One region of the Agromyces sp. NPDC060279 genome, then DNA from elsewhere that is predicted to be linked to it. Evidence: predicted binding sites of a transcription regulator. Region 1 holds the regulator's gene; each other region holds the start of a gene.
The links. The regulator LexA, encoded in region 1, represses DNA repair genes until DNA is damaged. The targets are predictions, from matches to a motif close to TCGAACANNTGTTCGA.
Positions count from the first base shown of each region.

Region 1 (5,215 bases):
GGGCTCGCCGGCTCGCTCGCGATCTCGACCTCCACCTCGCTCCAGCACGTGCCGCACGACCTCGCGGACGAGCAGCGGCTCGACCCGCGGCTCGTGAGCTGGCTCGCCTTCGCCGATCAGAAGGTCGCCCAGGTCGCGACGCTCGCGCGCGGGCTCGCGGACGGGCGGCAGGCGATCGAGACGGAGCTCGCGGAGGCCTCGGCCGCCCTCGTCGACCGCGCCGGCGCGCCCGGGGTGCGGGTACCGGCGGTGCGCGCGCGGCTCGCCGCCCTCTCCGACGGCGACTTCGCCCGCGTCGACTACGACGCCCGCGTCGAGGCGCAGCGCGACCTCGGGCTGCCGGAGCTGCCGACGACGACGATCGGCTCCTTCCCGCAGACGGGCGAGCTCCGTCGGGCGCGGGCCGCGCTCGCCGGCGGCGAGCTCGACGAGGCGGGCTACCGCACGCTCATCGAGCAGGAGATCGAGCGGGTGGTGCGCCTGCAGGAGGAGCTCGGCCTCGACGTGCTCGTGCACGGCGAGCCGGAGCGCAACGACATGGTGCAGTACTTCGCCGAGCTGCTCGACGGCTTCGCGGTGACCGAGCACGGCTGGGTGCAGTCGTACGGTTCGCGCTGCACGCGGCCCTCGATCCTCTGGGGCGACGTCTCCCGCCCCGCACCGATGACCGTGGGCTGGTCGGCCTACGCCCAGTCGCTCACCGAACGGCACCTGAAGGGGATGCTGACGGGGCCCGTCACGATCCTGGCCTGGTCGTTCGTGCGCGACGATCAGCCGCTCGGCGACACCGCCCGCCAGGTGGGACTCGCGCTCCGCGACGAGGTCGCGGACCTGGAGGCCGCCGGCATCCGGATCATCCAGGTCGACGAGCCCGCGCTTCGGGAGCTGCTGCCGCTGCGCCGCGCGGAGCAGCCCGCGTACCTCGACTGGTCGGTCGGGGCGTTCCGGCTTGCGACGGGCGGGGCCGCGCCGGCGACGCAGGTGCACACCCACCTCTGCTACTCCGAGTTCGGCGTCGTCATCGACGCCATCCGGGGCCTGGATGCCGATGTCACGAGCATCGAGGCCGCGCGCAGCCGGATGGAGGTGGTCGAGGACCTCGGCCGCAGCGGCTTCGACCACGGGGTCGGCCCCGGCGTGTACGACATCCACTCGCCCCGGGTGCCCGGCGAGGACGAGGTCCGCGAGCTCCTGGAGCGCGCGGTCGCGGAGGTGCCGGCGTCGCGGCTCTGGGTGAACCCGGACTGCGGCCTGAAGACGCGCGGCTACGACGAGACCGTCGCCTCGCTCGCCAACCTCGTCGGCGCGGCGCGTTCGGTGCGGGAGTCGCTCGCCCGAGCCTGAGCGGGTCCGCCCGTCGGGCGTGAGACGAGGAACGGCCCGGGATGCCTCGCATCCCGGGCCGTTCCGCGTGCCTGGCGGCGTCAGACCGCGCGGAGCACCGCGACGACCTTGCCGAGCACCTCGGCGTCGTCGCCCAGGATCGGCTCGAAGGCGCTGTTGCGGGGGAGGAGCCAGGTGTGGCCGTCGCGCTGCCGGAAGACCTTCACCGTCGCCTCCTCGTCGAGCATGGCCGCGACGATCTCACCGTTCTCCGCGGTGCGCTGCGAACGCACGACGACCCAGTCGCCGTCGCAGATGGCCGCGTCGACCATGGAGTCGCCGACGACCTTCAGCATGAACAGCTCGCCCTTGCCCACGAGCTGACGGGGGAGCGGGAAGACCTCGTCGATCTGCTGCTCGGCGGTGATCGGGATGCCGGCGGCGATCCGGCCGACGAGCGGCACCATCGCCGCGTCGCCGACGGGGATCGGCTCGCCCTCGCTCGGCTGGCGTTCGTCGCTGCCGGGGAGCTCGATCAGCACCTCGAGCGCGCGGGGACGGTTCGGGTCGCGGCGCAGGTAGCCGGCCAGTTCGAGCTGGTTCAGCTGGTGGGTGACGCTCGAAAGCGAGGACAGGCCCACGGCGTCGCCGATCTCGCGCATGCTCGGCGGATAGCCCCGCGTCGCGACGGAGCGCTGGATGACCTCGAGGATCGAGATCTGCTTCGCGCTCAGGCTCTTGCGGCGGCGCGCACGTGCGGCCGGTTTGCTGCCCTCGGTCTCGGTGCTCACGTGCTGACGCCCCTCGTCGGCGGTCTTGCGACCGGAATGTCGGTGGTCCCTGATGGACTCTGTTCTGACATTCGAAACTGTATCCGCGCAACGCGGGTGCGGCAAACATTCCTTCGAGTGTGTCGCGAATCCGAGGCGGCGCAATGTTCGAAGAACGGCTTGCAGATTCGAACAATCGAAGATAGATTCGGAACACAGCTTCGCATCCGGCCCTCCCGGCCGAGGGCCGGGTGCGATTCTCCTGGAGGTGTTGAGATGAGCGCAGTGATCGCAAGCGGTGCCGAGTTCACCGCGAACGGCTTCGCAGGTGCCCGCACGCGGCTTCGACTGACCCGACGCGGTCGGGTCGTGTTCACGTCCCTCGGGGCGCTCCCGCTCGTCATCTGGGCGGCGCTGAGCGTGCTCGGCGCAGGAGTCGCAGCGGCCGACGACGCCGTCGGCCCGGGCGCGAGCTTCGAATACGTCACGGTCGGCGCCGGCGACACCCTGTGGGAGATCGCCGAGGCGACCGACCCCGGGGCCGATCCTCGCGTGGTCATCGACGACATCATCCGGTTGAACGGGCTCGACTCCTCGGTGGTCGAGCCGGGCCAGCGCCTGGCGCTTCCCGCCGCGAACTGAGCGCTCCGGCACCGCCGCACCACGGCGTCACAGGGTGCCGCGCATCACTAGCATGAAGTGGTGACGAGCTTCGAAGATCTGCCCATCCGCGATGACCTCAGAGGGCGTTCGCCCTACGGAGCGCCGCAGAAGGTCGTTCCGGTCGCGCTCAACGTGAACGAGAACACGCACCCGATTCCCGAGGATGTGGCGCACGACATCGTCGCGCGAGTTGCGGCGGCCATCCTCCAGCTGAACCGGTACCCCGACCGGGAGTTCACGGAACTGCGCGAGGCGTTCGCCCGCTATCTCGGACACGGGCTCACGCCCGAGCAGATCTGGGCGGCGAACGGCTCGAACGAAGTGCTGCAGCACCTGCTGCAGGCGTTCGGCGGCCCCGGGCGCCGGGCGCTCGGCTTTTCGCCCACCTATTCGATGTACTCGCTGCTCGCCTCCGGCACCGGCACGGAGTGGGTCGACGCCCCGCGCGACGCCGACTACGAGTTGAGCGCCGAGACGGCCGTCGCGGCCATCGAGCAGCACGACCCCGACGTCGTCTTCCTCTGCGCGCCGAACAACCCCACCGGCACTCCGGTCTCGCTCGACACGATCCGCGCGGTCGCCGATGCCGCCCGCGGCATCGTGATCGTCGACGAGGCCTACTTCGAGTTCGCCGACCCCGGCACGCCGAGCGCCCTCGAGCTCCTCGAGGGCCGGCCGCGCCTCGTCGTCTCGCGCACCATGAGCAAGGCCTTCGCCTTCGCGGGCGCGCGGGTCGGCTACCTCGCCGCCGACCCGGCGCTGATCGACGCCCTCCGTCTCGTGCGGCTCCCGTACCATCTCTCCGCCCTCACCCAGGCCGCGGCCCTCGCCGCCCTCGCGCACAGCGGCGAGATGCTCGCGATGGTCGACGAGATCCGCGGCCAGCGCGACCGCATCGTGCGCGAGCTCGGCCGGCTCGGCTTCCGCGCCTACCGGAGCGGATCGAACTTCGTGCTGTTCGGCGGCGTCGACGAGCCGGCGGCGCTCTGGCAGGCGCTCCTCGAGCGGGGCGTCCTGATCCGCGACATCGGCCTGCCCGGCAGCCTCCGGGTGAGCGCGGGCACGGAGGCGGAGACGACCGCGTTCCTCGAGGCGATCGCGCTGTTCGCGCCGAGCGCCGCGAATAGGATCGGAGCATGACCATGGCGAACCAGCACCGCACGGCCCGCGTCCAGCGCGAGACGAGCGAGTCGAGCATCGACCTCTCCATCGATCTCGACGGTACCGGCACGAGCGACATCGAGACGGGCGTCCCGTTCTACGACCACCTGCTCACCGCCTTCGCCAAGCACTCGCTGAGCGACCTCACGGTGCGCGCCAGCGGCGACGTGCACATCGACGTGCACCACACCGTCGAGGACACGGGCATCGTGCTCGGCCAGGCCATCCGCCAGGCGCTCGGCGACAAGCGCGGCATCTCGCGCTACGGCGACGCGCTCGTCCCGCTCGACGAGGCGCTCGCGCAGGCCGTCGTCGACATCTCGGGCCGGCCGTACCTCGTGCACACGGGCGAGCCCGAGGGCTTCGAGTTCCACCTCATCGGCGGCCACTTCACGGGGTCGATGGTGCGCCACGTCTTCGAAGCCATCACGTTCAACGCCGGCCTCACCGTGCACGTCCGCGTGCTCGGCGGACGCGACCCGCACCACATCGCCGAGGCCGAGTTCAAGGCGTTCGCGCGGGCGTTCCGGCAGGCCAAGGCGCTCGATCCGCTCGTCGTCGGCATCCCGTCCACGAAGGGCGCGCTGTGAGCCGCACCCGGCGCGTCGTCGTCCTCGACTACGGCTCCGGCAACGTCCACTCGGCGGCCAAGGCGCTCGAGCGGGCGGGGGCCGACGTCGAGGTCACCGCGGCCCGCGCGGCGGTCATGGAGGCCGACGGGCTCGTTGTGCCCGGCGTCGGCGCCTTCCGCGCCGTCATGGAGCAGCTCCGCGCCGTGCGCGGCGACGAGCTCATCGATCGGCGACTCGCGGGCGGACGCCCCGTGCTCGGCATCTGCGTCGGCATGCAGGTCATGTTCGAGCGCGGCGTCGAGCGCGGCACCGACACCGAGGGGCTCGGCGAATGGCCGGGCGAGGTCACCGAGCTGCCGGCCGAGGTGCTGCCGCACATGGGCTGGAACACGGTGACCCCGGATGCGGGCAGCGCGCTCTTCGACGGCATCGAGGACGAGCGCTTCTACTTCGTGCACTCCTTCGCCGCCCAGCAGTGGAGCCTCGACGTGATCCCGCCGTTCCCGCAGCCCTCGCTCACCTGGGCCGAGCACGGAGGCCGTTTCCTGGCGGCGGTCGAGAACGGCCCGCTTTCCGCGACGCAGTTCCACCCGGAGAAGTCCGCGGATGCCGGCATCCGCCTGCTCTCCAACTGGATCGGCACCCTTTCCTGACCAGCGCGACGCCCCGGCGTCCCGACCCTGACCGTCACGTGTCAACGGCGGCCGCCGGCCGCGACTAGGATGC
Region 1 covers NZ_JBHXBK010000002.1:476,289-481,503, forward strand. The annotation lists gene metE (5-methyltetrahydropteroyltriglutamate--homocysteine S-methyltransferase) at 1-1,344, shown strand, start outside; gene lexA (transcriptional repressor LexA) at 1,425-2,114, opposite strand; gene ACFWE1_RS10920 (LysM peptidoglycan-binding domain-containing protein) at 2,370-2,735, shown strand; gene ACFWE1_RS10925 (histidinol-phosphate transaminase) at 2,796-3,896, shown strand; gene hisB (imidazoleglycerol-phosphate dehydratase HisB) at 3,899-4,507, shown strand; gene hisH (imidazole glycerol phosphate synthase subunit HisH) at 4,504-5,142, shown strand.

Region 2 (5,215 bases), on a different contig from region 1:
CCGCGGGCAGTGCGGTGCTCGCGGATGCGGCGGCCGAGCGTGAGCGCGTCGACCTCGCCGGCGGTGGCGGTTCCATCGGCGGCTGCGGTGGCGGCAGCGGTGCCCGGCTCGGGCGGGGTTCGATCGACGGCGATCATGTCAACGATGGTCACATGCGATGGCGGATGCCGCAAACGGAACTTCTGCAAGAATTCTGGCCTCGTGGGGCGGTGGTGCGGGTTCTCAGGGGTGATTGGGGCGAATTCGCGGGCAATGGAGTGAAGAAGCTGCGAAGTGCTGAAGCCGTGGAGTGCGGCCGTGCCGAGTGGGCGCGCGGGCGCGCGGGCGCGGGTTCGCGGGCTCGCGGGCTCGCGGGCTCGCGGTTCAGCTCCCGATCAGGAGCTCCTCGGCACTCGTGATCTCCGCATAGCTGTCGCCGAGCGCGGCCATGAACGCGGCGTGCACCTGGGCGGCGGGCACGGTCACGCCGTCGAAGCTGAGGTCGGGTGCCGCGCAGGCATCGTGCACGACGGTGACCTGGAAGCCCAGGTCGGCCGCGGCCCGGACGGTGGCATCGACGCACATGCTCGACATCATGCCCATGACGACGAGCTGGGGCGCTCCCTCGGCGGCCTCGGCGGCCTCTGCGGCGGTCGCCGCGTGCTGCTCGCGAAGCACGCCTTCGAGCCCGGTGCCGAGGAACGCGTTCGGAAGCGCCTTCGTGAGCAGCGTCTCGTCGTCGCGCGGTGCCACACTCGGGTGGATCTCAACGCCCGGGGTGCCCGGCTGGAAGAACGCCGCATCCGGAGCATCCCAGATGTGTTGGATGTGCACCACCGGCTCGCCGCGCTCGCGCCACGCGGCGAGCACCTCCGCAGCCCGGTCGGCTGCGGCCTCGGGCCCGACCAGCGGGTGCCGGCCGCCGGGGAAGTAGTCCTGCTGGATGTCGATGATGAGCAACGTGCGGGTCATGCGCTCACGCTAGCTGGAGGTTGCGGCGTCGCGGGTGCGCTTGGCGAACTTCGGCGGGGCGCGCCGCGGGAAGCACCGGGGGCGCGCCGGCGCTTCGCGAATCGTTCGGCGATCCGCCTCTCGCTCGCGAGATTTCCCGGACGGGGAACCTGCTGCGGATCGAGATGCGCCGGCGGGACGAACCAACTGCGGTCGTCGTGCACGTGGATGCGCCAGCCGTCGCGGTGGACCCGATGGTGGTGGTGGCTGCACAGCATGATGCCGTTGCCGGTATCGGTGCGCCCCTCGTCGCGCTGCCACCACGCGATGTGGTGCGCCTCGGCGTAGCCCGGCGGCCTGAGGCATCCCGGCCAGGCGCAGCCGCCGTCGCGGTCGACGAGGACGAGTTTCTGCTCAGTGCTGAAGAGTCGGGCCGCGCGGCCCAGATCGAGTCGTGCGCGGCCCTCGCCGAGGAGGAGCGGGCTGATGCCCGCGCTCAGGGCCAGAGCCCGGGCGGTCGCGATCGAGACCGGCTGATCGATGCCGTCGATCGTCGCGTGCCCCTCGCCGGTGGTCAGCGCTTCGGCGTCGACCCTGGCGACGACGGTCACGCGACGCAGCGCGGTCGGCGCGTCGCCGCAGCCGAGGGCGTGCCGGGCGAGATCGGCGAGCGCGTCGGCGTTGAGCTGCGCGATCGAGCGGTCTTCGCGGAACAGCGGGTCGACGGAGGCGCGGCCAACGGGGTCGTGACCGCTGCCGCGGGCCTCGGTGCGGTTGCCGCCTCGCCCGGCGCGCAGTGCGGCGCCGACGAGCGCATCGACCGCGGTCTTGATCGCGGCTCCGCTCTCGGGGTCGAACGCCCCGCGCACGAGCACCATGCCGAAACGGTCTTCGCGGATCGAGAGCGAGCGTCGAGCGCGCAGCTCGTCTTCGCGCGGCTGCACTCCGTCGGGGTCGAGGTGCGCCTCGAGTCGCTTGATGAGGGCGTGCAGGCCGTCGATGCCGACGACGGGCGCACGCTCGACGAGCAGGGTTTCGGCGGACGCCATCGCCTCGGGCTCGCATCGGAGGGCGATGCGATCGAGGAATCGGACGATGACGCCGGCCGCATCCACGCAGAGTTCGCCGCGGTGCATCGCCGCAGCGACGAGCGGGCGCTTCGCCGGGAGCTCCTCGTCGAAGAAGCTGCGCCTGGCGGAGATGGCCCGACCGACCTCGATGAGGCGGACCGCGTCGATGCTTCGGCCTCCGCCGGCGGCAGTGAGGAGCTTGGCGGCGTTCGGGAACCCGTGCTCGCGGGCGAGGTCGGCGTCGACCTCTCCGCACGAACGGTCGGCGAGCTCGGCCGCGCACCGAGCCTGCAGGGCCTCGAGGGCGCGCGCCGCTCTGGCGAGTGCTTCGACCGTGCGGACCAGCCCCGCTCCGCTCATCGCGTGCACTTCGGCGTCGACGCCGTTCGCCGCCCCGGCCAGCGCGCCGACCCAGGTCGCGACCGCGTCGGCGGCGGCGTCGGCGAAGGGGGTGACGGCGGTCGTGGAGTGCATGCCCCTATTGTGGCCCGATTCCGCAGTTAATTCGAAGAAATGTTCGACTTGTGGATAAACTCCGAACGCGGTCGCTGCGCTCGAGTACGCTCTGGATTACTCGGCAAGGCGGAGCATCGAGGTGACGTCGAATCGACGAGTGGCCAGAGGCTGAGGGCTGGAAGAGAAGGAGTGAAATTCGAACTTATGTACGAATTGTTGAGACGCGGTGTGACTGCCGCTCGGCGTCAGCTGCTCGATCGCGAGCCGCGAGCACTTCGGGGACATGCGCCTCCGCCCACTCGCGCATCGCCCGAATCGGGTCGAGCAGGGAGGTGCCGAGCTCCGTGAGCGAGTACTCGACTCGCGGGGGAGAATCGCGGAACGCTCGGCGCACGATCAGGCCGTCAGCCTCGAGCGCGCGCAGCGTCTCGGTGAGCACCTTCGGAGTGACACGGCCGACCCGCTCGCGGAGCTCGCCGAAGCGCAAGGTGCCGCCCCGTTCGAGCGCGAGCAGCACGAACATGGTCCAACGCTCGCCGATCCGCTCGAACACCACTCGGCTCGGGCAGTCCGGGGCGAGCACGTCGCGCGGCTCCTCGGAGGCGGGAGCAGAGGCGGCGGCAGAGTCAGAGGCGGAGGCAGAGGCAGAGGCGCCGGAGGCGGAGACGTACGCAGAGGCAGAGACCGTGGCGGAGGCAGCACCGGCGGCGGCAGGGTGTGCGTTCGGTTGAGGCATGGGCGGCGTCCCGTCCGGCGTCGTGGTTTCCCCGAGGGAAGTTCCGTTGAAGTAACCGGCGGTGCATCCATAGCGTTGCCGACATGAGAATCCTACTGACCGGGGCAACCGGGACCATCGGCTCGGCGGTGCTCGACGAGCTCGTCGAGGCTGGACACGAGGTGCGAGCGATCGTCCGGAGCGAGCAGTCGGCTCGGGCGGTCGCAGCACGAGGCGCCGTCGCTCGGCTCGGTGAGGTGACGGACGCCAGCTGGTTCGGCGCCGAGCTCGCCGAGGCCGACGCCGCGATCCACACCGCCGCGCCGGCGAGTGGCGCGGCCGAGTTCGACGCTGCCGTGCTCGAGGCCGTCGGGGCCGAGTTCGCGGCGACCGGGCGGCGATTCGTGCACACGAGCGGGATCTGGGAGTACGGTTCGGGTGCGACCCTGCAGGACGACGGACCGCTCGACCCGCCGGAGATCGTGGCGTGGCGGGTGCCCCTCGAAGAGCGGCTCCTCGCGGGACCCGTCTCCGCGACGATCATCGCACCGGGCGTCGTCTACGGCGCCGGAGGGATTCCCGAACTGCTCACGACGCCGGGGCCGGATGGACGGGTCCGGCTCGTGGGCGACGGTCGACAGCACTGGAGCCTCGTGCACCGGGGCGACCTGGCGCGGCTCTACCGCATCGCCGTCGAGCACCCGCAGGAGCAGGGACGGCTCATCGCGGTCGACGGCCGGCCGCAGACCGTGCGGGCGATCGGCGAAGCGACCGTTGCCGCGGGGCGGGCGACCGCCCTGGTCGAGGAGTCGGTCGAGGAGACGCGCGCACGGCTCGGCACCCCCTTCGCCGACGCCCTGCTGCTCGACCAGCGCGCGCTCGGCGAGAAGGCGCGTGCGCTCGGCTGGCAGCCCGCGCACCGCAGCGTGCTCGAGGAGGTGTTCGGCGACGAAGCCTGGGAACGACGAACCGGGAACGACGAACCGGTGATGACGAAGCCAGGTGACGCCGGAGCTCAGTGACGAGGAGGCTCAGTGACGAGGAGGCTCAGTGACGAGGAGGCTCAGCACGACGAAGCGCCATGCAGGCGCCGCTCGCCCGGCACCCCGCCGGTATCGTCGACGGATGGAACTCCTCGACGTCTGGCCCGTCTTCCGGCTCCGGCTGCGCACGCCGCGGCTCGAGTTGCGACCGGTGCGGGACGCCGATCTCCCGGGCCTCGCCCAGGCGGCACTCGACGGGGTCCATGACTCGGAGCGCACCCCGTTCGGCATCCCGTGGACCGACGCGCCGCGCGAGGAGCTGCTGCCGAATCTCGCGCGGTTCGTCTGGCGCGAGCGCGCGGGCGTCGCCCCCGACGAGTGGAACCTCCTCTTCGCGGTGCTCGAGGACGGCCGCCCGATCGGTGTGCAGGACCTGCGGGTGGCGGACTTCGCCGCGCTGCGCACGGTGTCGAGCGGGTCGTGGTTGACCCGCTCCCGGCAGGGCGTGGGGCTCGGCACCGAGATGCGCGCGGCCCTGCTCATGTTCGCGTTCGACCACCTCGGCGCGACGGTCGCTGAGTCGGAGGCGTACGAGTGGAACTCGCCCTCGCTCGCCGTCTCGAGGAAGCTCGGCTACCGCGAGAACGGCGTCACGCGGCGCTCGCCGAAGCCTGGTGTGGTGGAGGACGAGGTGCGGCTGCGGCTGGAGGCCTCCGAGTTCCGGCGTCCCGAGTGGGAGCTCGAGGTGCACGGACTCGAAGCGGCGCGCCCGTTCCTGCTGGCGTGAGCCCCGGACGCCCGGGTACGAGACCGGTGGGCACCCCTCCCCATTTGGGGGGAGCGCGCTCTGCTGCTTGGATGGTCCGCGGGGGACCGGGACCGACCCGGGAACCGGAGGGAACCAGAACCATCATGACCGCAACCCGTAAGATCGCCGCCGTCTCGTTCGCCGCGATGGCCCTGCTGCTCGCCGGCTGCGCCTCAGGCGGCAACGCCGAGGGCACCGCCGCGAAGGCAGAGAAGCAGGCCGAGGCGCCCGCGGCCGAGCAGACCAAGCAGGA
Region 2 covers NZ_JBHXBK010000006.1:98,780-103,994, reverse strand. The annotation lists gene ACFWE1_RS15105 (helix-turn-helix domain-containing protein) at 1-137, opposite strand, end outside; gene ACFWE1_RS15100 (cysteine hydrolase family protein) at 364-951, opposite strand; gene ACFWE1_RS15095 (DUF222 domain-containing protein) at 948-2,474, opposite strand; gene ACFWE1_RS15090 (winged helix-turn-helix transcriptional regulator) at 2,659-3,039, opposite strand; gene ACFWE1_RS15085 (NAD-dependent epimerase/dehydratase family protein) at 3,276-4,193, shown strand; gene ACFWE1_RS15080 (GNAT family N-acetyltransferase) at 4,297-4,941, shown strand; gene ACFWE1_RS15075 (hypothetical protein) at 5,067-5,215, shown strand, end outside.
Region 2: a site for LexA is predicted at 2,506-2,521, ahead of ACFWE1_RS15095 (DUF222 domain-containing protein). Genes of this name have one in related genera too.

Region 3 (5,215 bases), on a different contig from region 1:
GCATCCCCGAGATCAAGGGCTTCGGCGGCTTCCCCATCTCCGGCCAGTTCCTGCGCACCACCGATCCCAAGATCGTCGCGCAGCACCAGGCCAAGGTCTACGGCAAGGCCGCGGTCGGCGCCCCGCCGATGTCGGTGCCGCACCTCGACACCCGCGTCGTCGACGGCGAGACGGCGCTGCTGTTCGGCCCCTACGCCGGCTTCACGCCGAAGTTCCTGAAGACCTCGACCTGGTTCGACCTGCCCTTCTCGGTGCGGCTGCACAACCTGTGGCCGATGCTGCAGGTCGCCGCACGCAACTTCGATCTCGTGAAGTACCTCGTCGGCGAGCTACTCGCCAACCGCGAGAAGAAGATGCAGGCGCTGCGCGAGTTCATGCCGACCGCGAAGACGGGCGACTGGGAGCTCATCACGGCCGGTCAGCGCGTGCAGGTCATGAAGAAGGACGGCGCGAAGGGCGGCGTGCTGCAGTTCGGCACCGAGGTCATCACGGGCGCCGACGGCACGATCGCCGGCCTGCTCGGCGCCTCGCCCGGCGCCTCGACCGCCGCGCCGATCATGCTCGACCTGCTCGGGCGCTGCTTCCCCGAGCGCATGGCCGAGTGGGAGCCGAAGATCCGCGAGATGGTGCCGAGCTACGGCACCCGGCTGTCGGACGACCCCGAGGTCGCCGCCGCCAGCCTCGCGGCGACGGCGAAGGCGCTGCACCTCAGCGCCTGAGCGTCGCCGCGCCCGCCACCCCGACTGCGTCTTGCGCCGTGCGGGTCGAGCCTGCTAGCCTCGACCCGCAATGATCTGAGCACATCCCTTCGTCCCGCGCCTGAGGCGCCGTCGACATCGGGTGTGCTCTTTTCGTTGATCGCGACAGCGTCTCGCGCACCCCCACTGTCTCGGCAGATGCCCGGCGGGAGTCATCCCTTCGTCCCGGGGTCGACGCGTCCGCACCGCGCCGATCGCCGCACCGCGCCGACGCGCGTGCGGTGTCGCCGCCGCGTCAGCGGCGACCCCGGGCATCTTCGCGAACGGGGGTCCCCCTTGACCGTCCATCACTCCACCAACTCCTATCTCCGCGCCGAGCACCTCTCGGCCGGCTACGCGGATCGCGACGTGCTGCGCGATCTCGACTTCACCGTCTCTCCCGGGCAGCGGCTCGGCCTCATCGGCGAGAACGGCGTCGGCAAGTCCGCCCTGCTGCGGGTGCTCGCCGGCGAGGCGCCCGCGCGGCTGCAGGCCGACGGCCGACTCACCCGCCCGGCCCGGATCGGGCTCCTCCTGCAGGAGCTGCCCTTCGCCGACGACGAGCGCATCGACGACGTCATCGAGGCGCGCATCGCCGAGGTGCGCGGCATCGAGCGCGAGCTGGATGCCGCGGCCGCGGCGCTCGTCGAGGCCACGCCGGAGGCCGAGGAGCGCTACGCCGCCGCGCTCGATGCGGCCGAACGGGCCGAGGTCTGGTCGGTCGAGGCCCGGCGCGACGAGCTCCTCGACGGGCTCGGCGTGTCCGGCATCGGCCTCGACCGCCGCATCGGCGAGATGTCGGGAGGGCAGCGCAGCCGCTTCGCCCTCGCGGCGCTGCTGCTCGGCGCACCCGACGCGCTGCTGCTCGACGAGCCGACGAACCACCTCGACGACGCCGCGGCCGAGTTCCTGGAGGCGCGCCTGCGTGCCTGGCGGGGCCCGGTCGTCTTCGCCAGCCACGACCGGGAGTTCCTCGACCGGGTCGCGACGGGCCTGCTCGACCTCGACCCGGCGCAGTCCGCCGCCGGCGTGCCGCTCGATGCCTCGGGCGGCACGGTCTTCGGCGGCTCGTTCAGCGAGTACCTCGAGGCCAAGGCCGACGCGCGAGCGCGTTGGCAGCGGCAGTACGAGGCGGAGCAGGGCGAGCTGCGGGCGCTCCGCGAGGCCGTGCGCGAGACCGCGCGGAACGTGTCGCACCGGAGGGGCCCGAGCGACAACGACAAGTTCATCACCAAGTTCAAGCAGGGGCGCACCGATCAGGCGATCGCGCGGCGGGTGCACAATGCGGAGCTCCGGCTCGAGACGCTCGAGCGCGAGCAGCTGCGCAAGCCGCCCGCCGCGCTGGAGTTCACCGGCATCCCGACCGGAGCCCAGGCGCTCGGCGAGGAGGGCGGACCGCTCATCCAGCTCGCCGGGGCGGCGGTCGGCGAGCGGCTGCGGCTCGAGACCTTCCGGGTGGAGGCGCTCGACCGGGTGCTGATCACCGGGGCGAACGGCGCCGGCAAGTCGACGCTGCTCGGCCTGCTCGCCGGTCGCATCGCACCGGACGCCGGCACGGTGCGCCGTCGCCGTGGGCTCCGGGTCGGACTCCTCGAGCAGGACGTCCGTTTCGAGGACCCGGATGCCTCGCCGCGGGCGCTCTACGAGCGGGTGCTGGGGGAGCAGCGCGCGGCGCTCGTGCCGCTGCCGAGCCTCGGTCTCATGCCCAGGCGGGACCTGGACCGTCCGCTCGGCGGCCTGTCCGTCGGGCAGCAGCGGCGGCTCGCGCTCGCCCTCGTGATCGCGAAGCCGCCGCACGTGTTCCTGCTCGACGAGCCGACGAACCACCTCTCGCTCGCGCTCGCGACGGAACTCGAGGCGGCGCTCGGCGGGTATCCGGGGGCCGTGCTCATCGCGAGCCATGACCGCTGGATGCGCCGGCGCTGGGCGGGGGAGGAGCTGCGGCTCGCCGCCGGCCGCCCGCTCGCCCGCACCGCCGCCTGACGGCGCGGCGCCCCACCCGCCTCCACCCCAGGGTTGCCCGACTTTCATGAAAGTCGGGCAACCCTGGGTTGGGTGGGCGGGTTGCGGATGTATCGAAGGTATGTTCGAATATGAGCATGCGGTGGAGCGGGCAGGAACTCGAGGTCGAGCAGGGCTCGACGCTGCCGGGGCTCGCCAAACTGAGCAGCCTCGTGCGATCGGTGCAGACGCCCGAGTTCGCGGGGGTGACCTTCCACGAGGTGCTCGCGAAGTCCGCGCTGAACAAGGTGCCGGGGTCGTCGTCGATGCCGTTCGGGTGGACCATCAATCCCTACCGCGGCTGCTCGCACGCGTGCGTCTACTGCTTCGCGAGGCCGACGCACACCTACCTCGATCTCGACGCCGGCGACGACTTCGACCGGCAGATCGTCGTCAAGGTGAACGTCGCCGAGGTGCTGCGCAAAGAGCTGGCGCGGCCCTCCTGGCGGCACGAGCCGGTCGCCCTCGGCACGAACACCGATCCCTATCAACGGGCCGAGGGGCGCTACGAGCTCATGCCGGGCATCATCGAGGCGCTCGCCGACAGCGGCACCCCGATCAGCGTGCTGACGAAGGGCACGCTGCTGCGCCGCGATCTGCCGCTGCTCGCCCGCGCCGCCGAACGGGTCCCCGTCGACCTCGCGATGTCGATCGCCGTGTACGACCACGAGCTGCAGCAGGCCGTCGAGCCCGGCACACCCAGCACGAAGGCGAGGCTGGCCACGGTCACGGCGATCCGCGAGGCGGGCTTCGACTGCACCGTGTTCCTCATGCCGATCCTGCCCGACCTCACCGACACCCGGGCCCACCTCGACGAGGCGCTGCGGCAGATCAAGGCGGCCGGGGCCACCTCGGTACTGCACGGGGCGCTGCACCTCCGGCCCGGAGTCAAGCCCTGGTTCATGCAGTGGCTCGAGGCGCACCACCCCGAGCTCGTGCCGAAGTACCGTTCGATGTACTACGGCACGAACAGCTACGCGCCGAAGGCGTACCGGCAGTGGCTCACGGCGCGCATCAGGCCGATGATCCGCGCGCACGGATTGCGCTACGGCAGCGAAGACCCGGTCACCGGGGGCGTGCGCTCCTCCGCCTTGGCGGCGGCTCGTTCTGCGTCCGCCGCCGCCGGGCACGGCGTGCCCGGTCGCTTCGCCGGTCCGCAGTTCGCCGGAGCCTCGTCGGCGGGCGGCGCGGCGGCGCTTCCGACTCCGCTCGGCGACACGCTGTTCTGAGCCCCGGATGCGCGACATCGCGCCCGCGCCCTGCGGTACTCTCGCTGCAGCCCGTCGATTTTCCCTGCGCTCGGCGGTGCGTTCGGGAGGTGCGGCGATGACCCATGGCTTGCCCGCACCATTGACGCGCGCGGCCGAACATCGGGCGCTCATCAACGCAGGCCATGCCGCCGCCTTCGTCTGCCTGTCCGTGGGCATCGCCATCGGCATCCTCGCCGGGTTGTACCTGGGCGCGACGAACGGCTGGATCGGCGCGGGGCTCGTCGCCGCGCAGGCCGCCGCGCTCGCGGTGCACGCCGTGCGGCCGAACCTCTTCACCGCGCTCCTCGCGCTCGCAGTCGGCACGGCGAGCGTGTTCCTGCTCGTGCCGATCCTGAGCGGCTCGGGCGCCTTCGAGACGACGAACAACAGCATCTCGGCGCTCCCGAGGGTCGCCCTCGTGCTCATCGGCGGGGCGGCCAGCGGCACCTGGTGGGCGATCGGCTGGGCCGGTGCCGGCTGGCTCTTCGGCGAGCTCGCCACGGTCGTCGGTGCCGCGATGGTCGGCACGATGTGGGTCCCCAACCTCGCCGCCGCGTTCGCACTCGCCATCGTCGTCCTCGTCCGCGGCTTCGACGGGCTCAACCGGCGGTTCAACGGCCGCGCCCGGCCCGGTCCGGCCGCAGGCGGGGAGCCGACAGCCGCCGCCATGCGCCGGGACTTCGCGCTCCGCGCCTCCGTGCGGCTGAACGAGCTCGCGCTGCAGCACCTGACCAGGGTCGCCGAGGCCGGCTCCGGCACGATCGACGACCGTCTGCGCCAGGAGATCGACCGCGAGCTGAGCCTCGCGATCGGGCCCGACTGGGCGGCCTCGATCGCCGAGCGCGGCGGCGCACGGAGTGGCACCGCCGGAGCTCCGGCCAACGCGCCCGAAGCCGGCGCGGGGCCCGCCGAGGCGCTCGCGCCGAGTTCGCCGGCCCACCGGGCGGAGGCGGCCGTGCCATCGGCGGTGCCGCCGAGCGGTGGCCCGAGCGGGGCGCGCAACGAACCCCAGACGGGCGCAGCGGCCGACGGCGCACGGAGCACGGCACCCGGCGGATTCGCCCAGGTGCTGCCGACCGCGCACGAGGCCGCGAGCAACGGCGGCCTCGCGGTGCGGGTGAGCGGTGCGCTGGCGCAGCTCGCCCAGCTCGCACCCTCCCGGCTCGACGCGCTCGACTCCGCCGTCGCCCAATGCCTCGTGAACGTCGTGCGGCACGCCGGCGTGTC
Region 3 covers NZ_JBHXBK010000001.1:741,605-746,819, reverse strand. The annotation lists gene ACFWE1_RS03495 (malate:quinone oxidoreductase) at 1-719, shown strand, start outside; gene ACFWE1_RS03490 (ABC-F family ATP-binding cassette domain-containing protein) at 1,035-2,720, shown strand; gene ACFWE1_RS03485 (Rv2578c family radical SAM protein) at 2,837-3,967, shown strand; gene ACFWE1_RS03480 (ATP-binding protein) at 4,065-5,215, shown strand, end outside.
Region 3: a site for LexA is predicted at 2,813-2,828, ahead of ACFWE1_RS03485 (Rv2578c family radical SAM protein). Genes of this name have one in related genera too.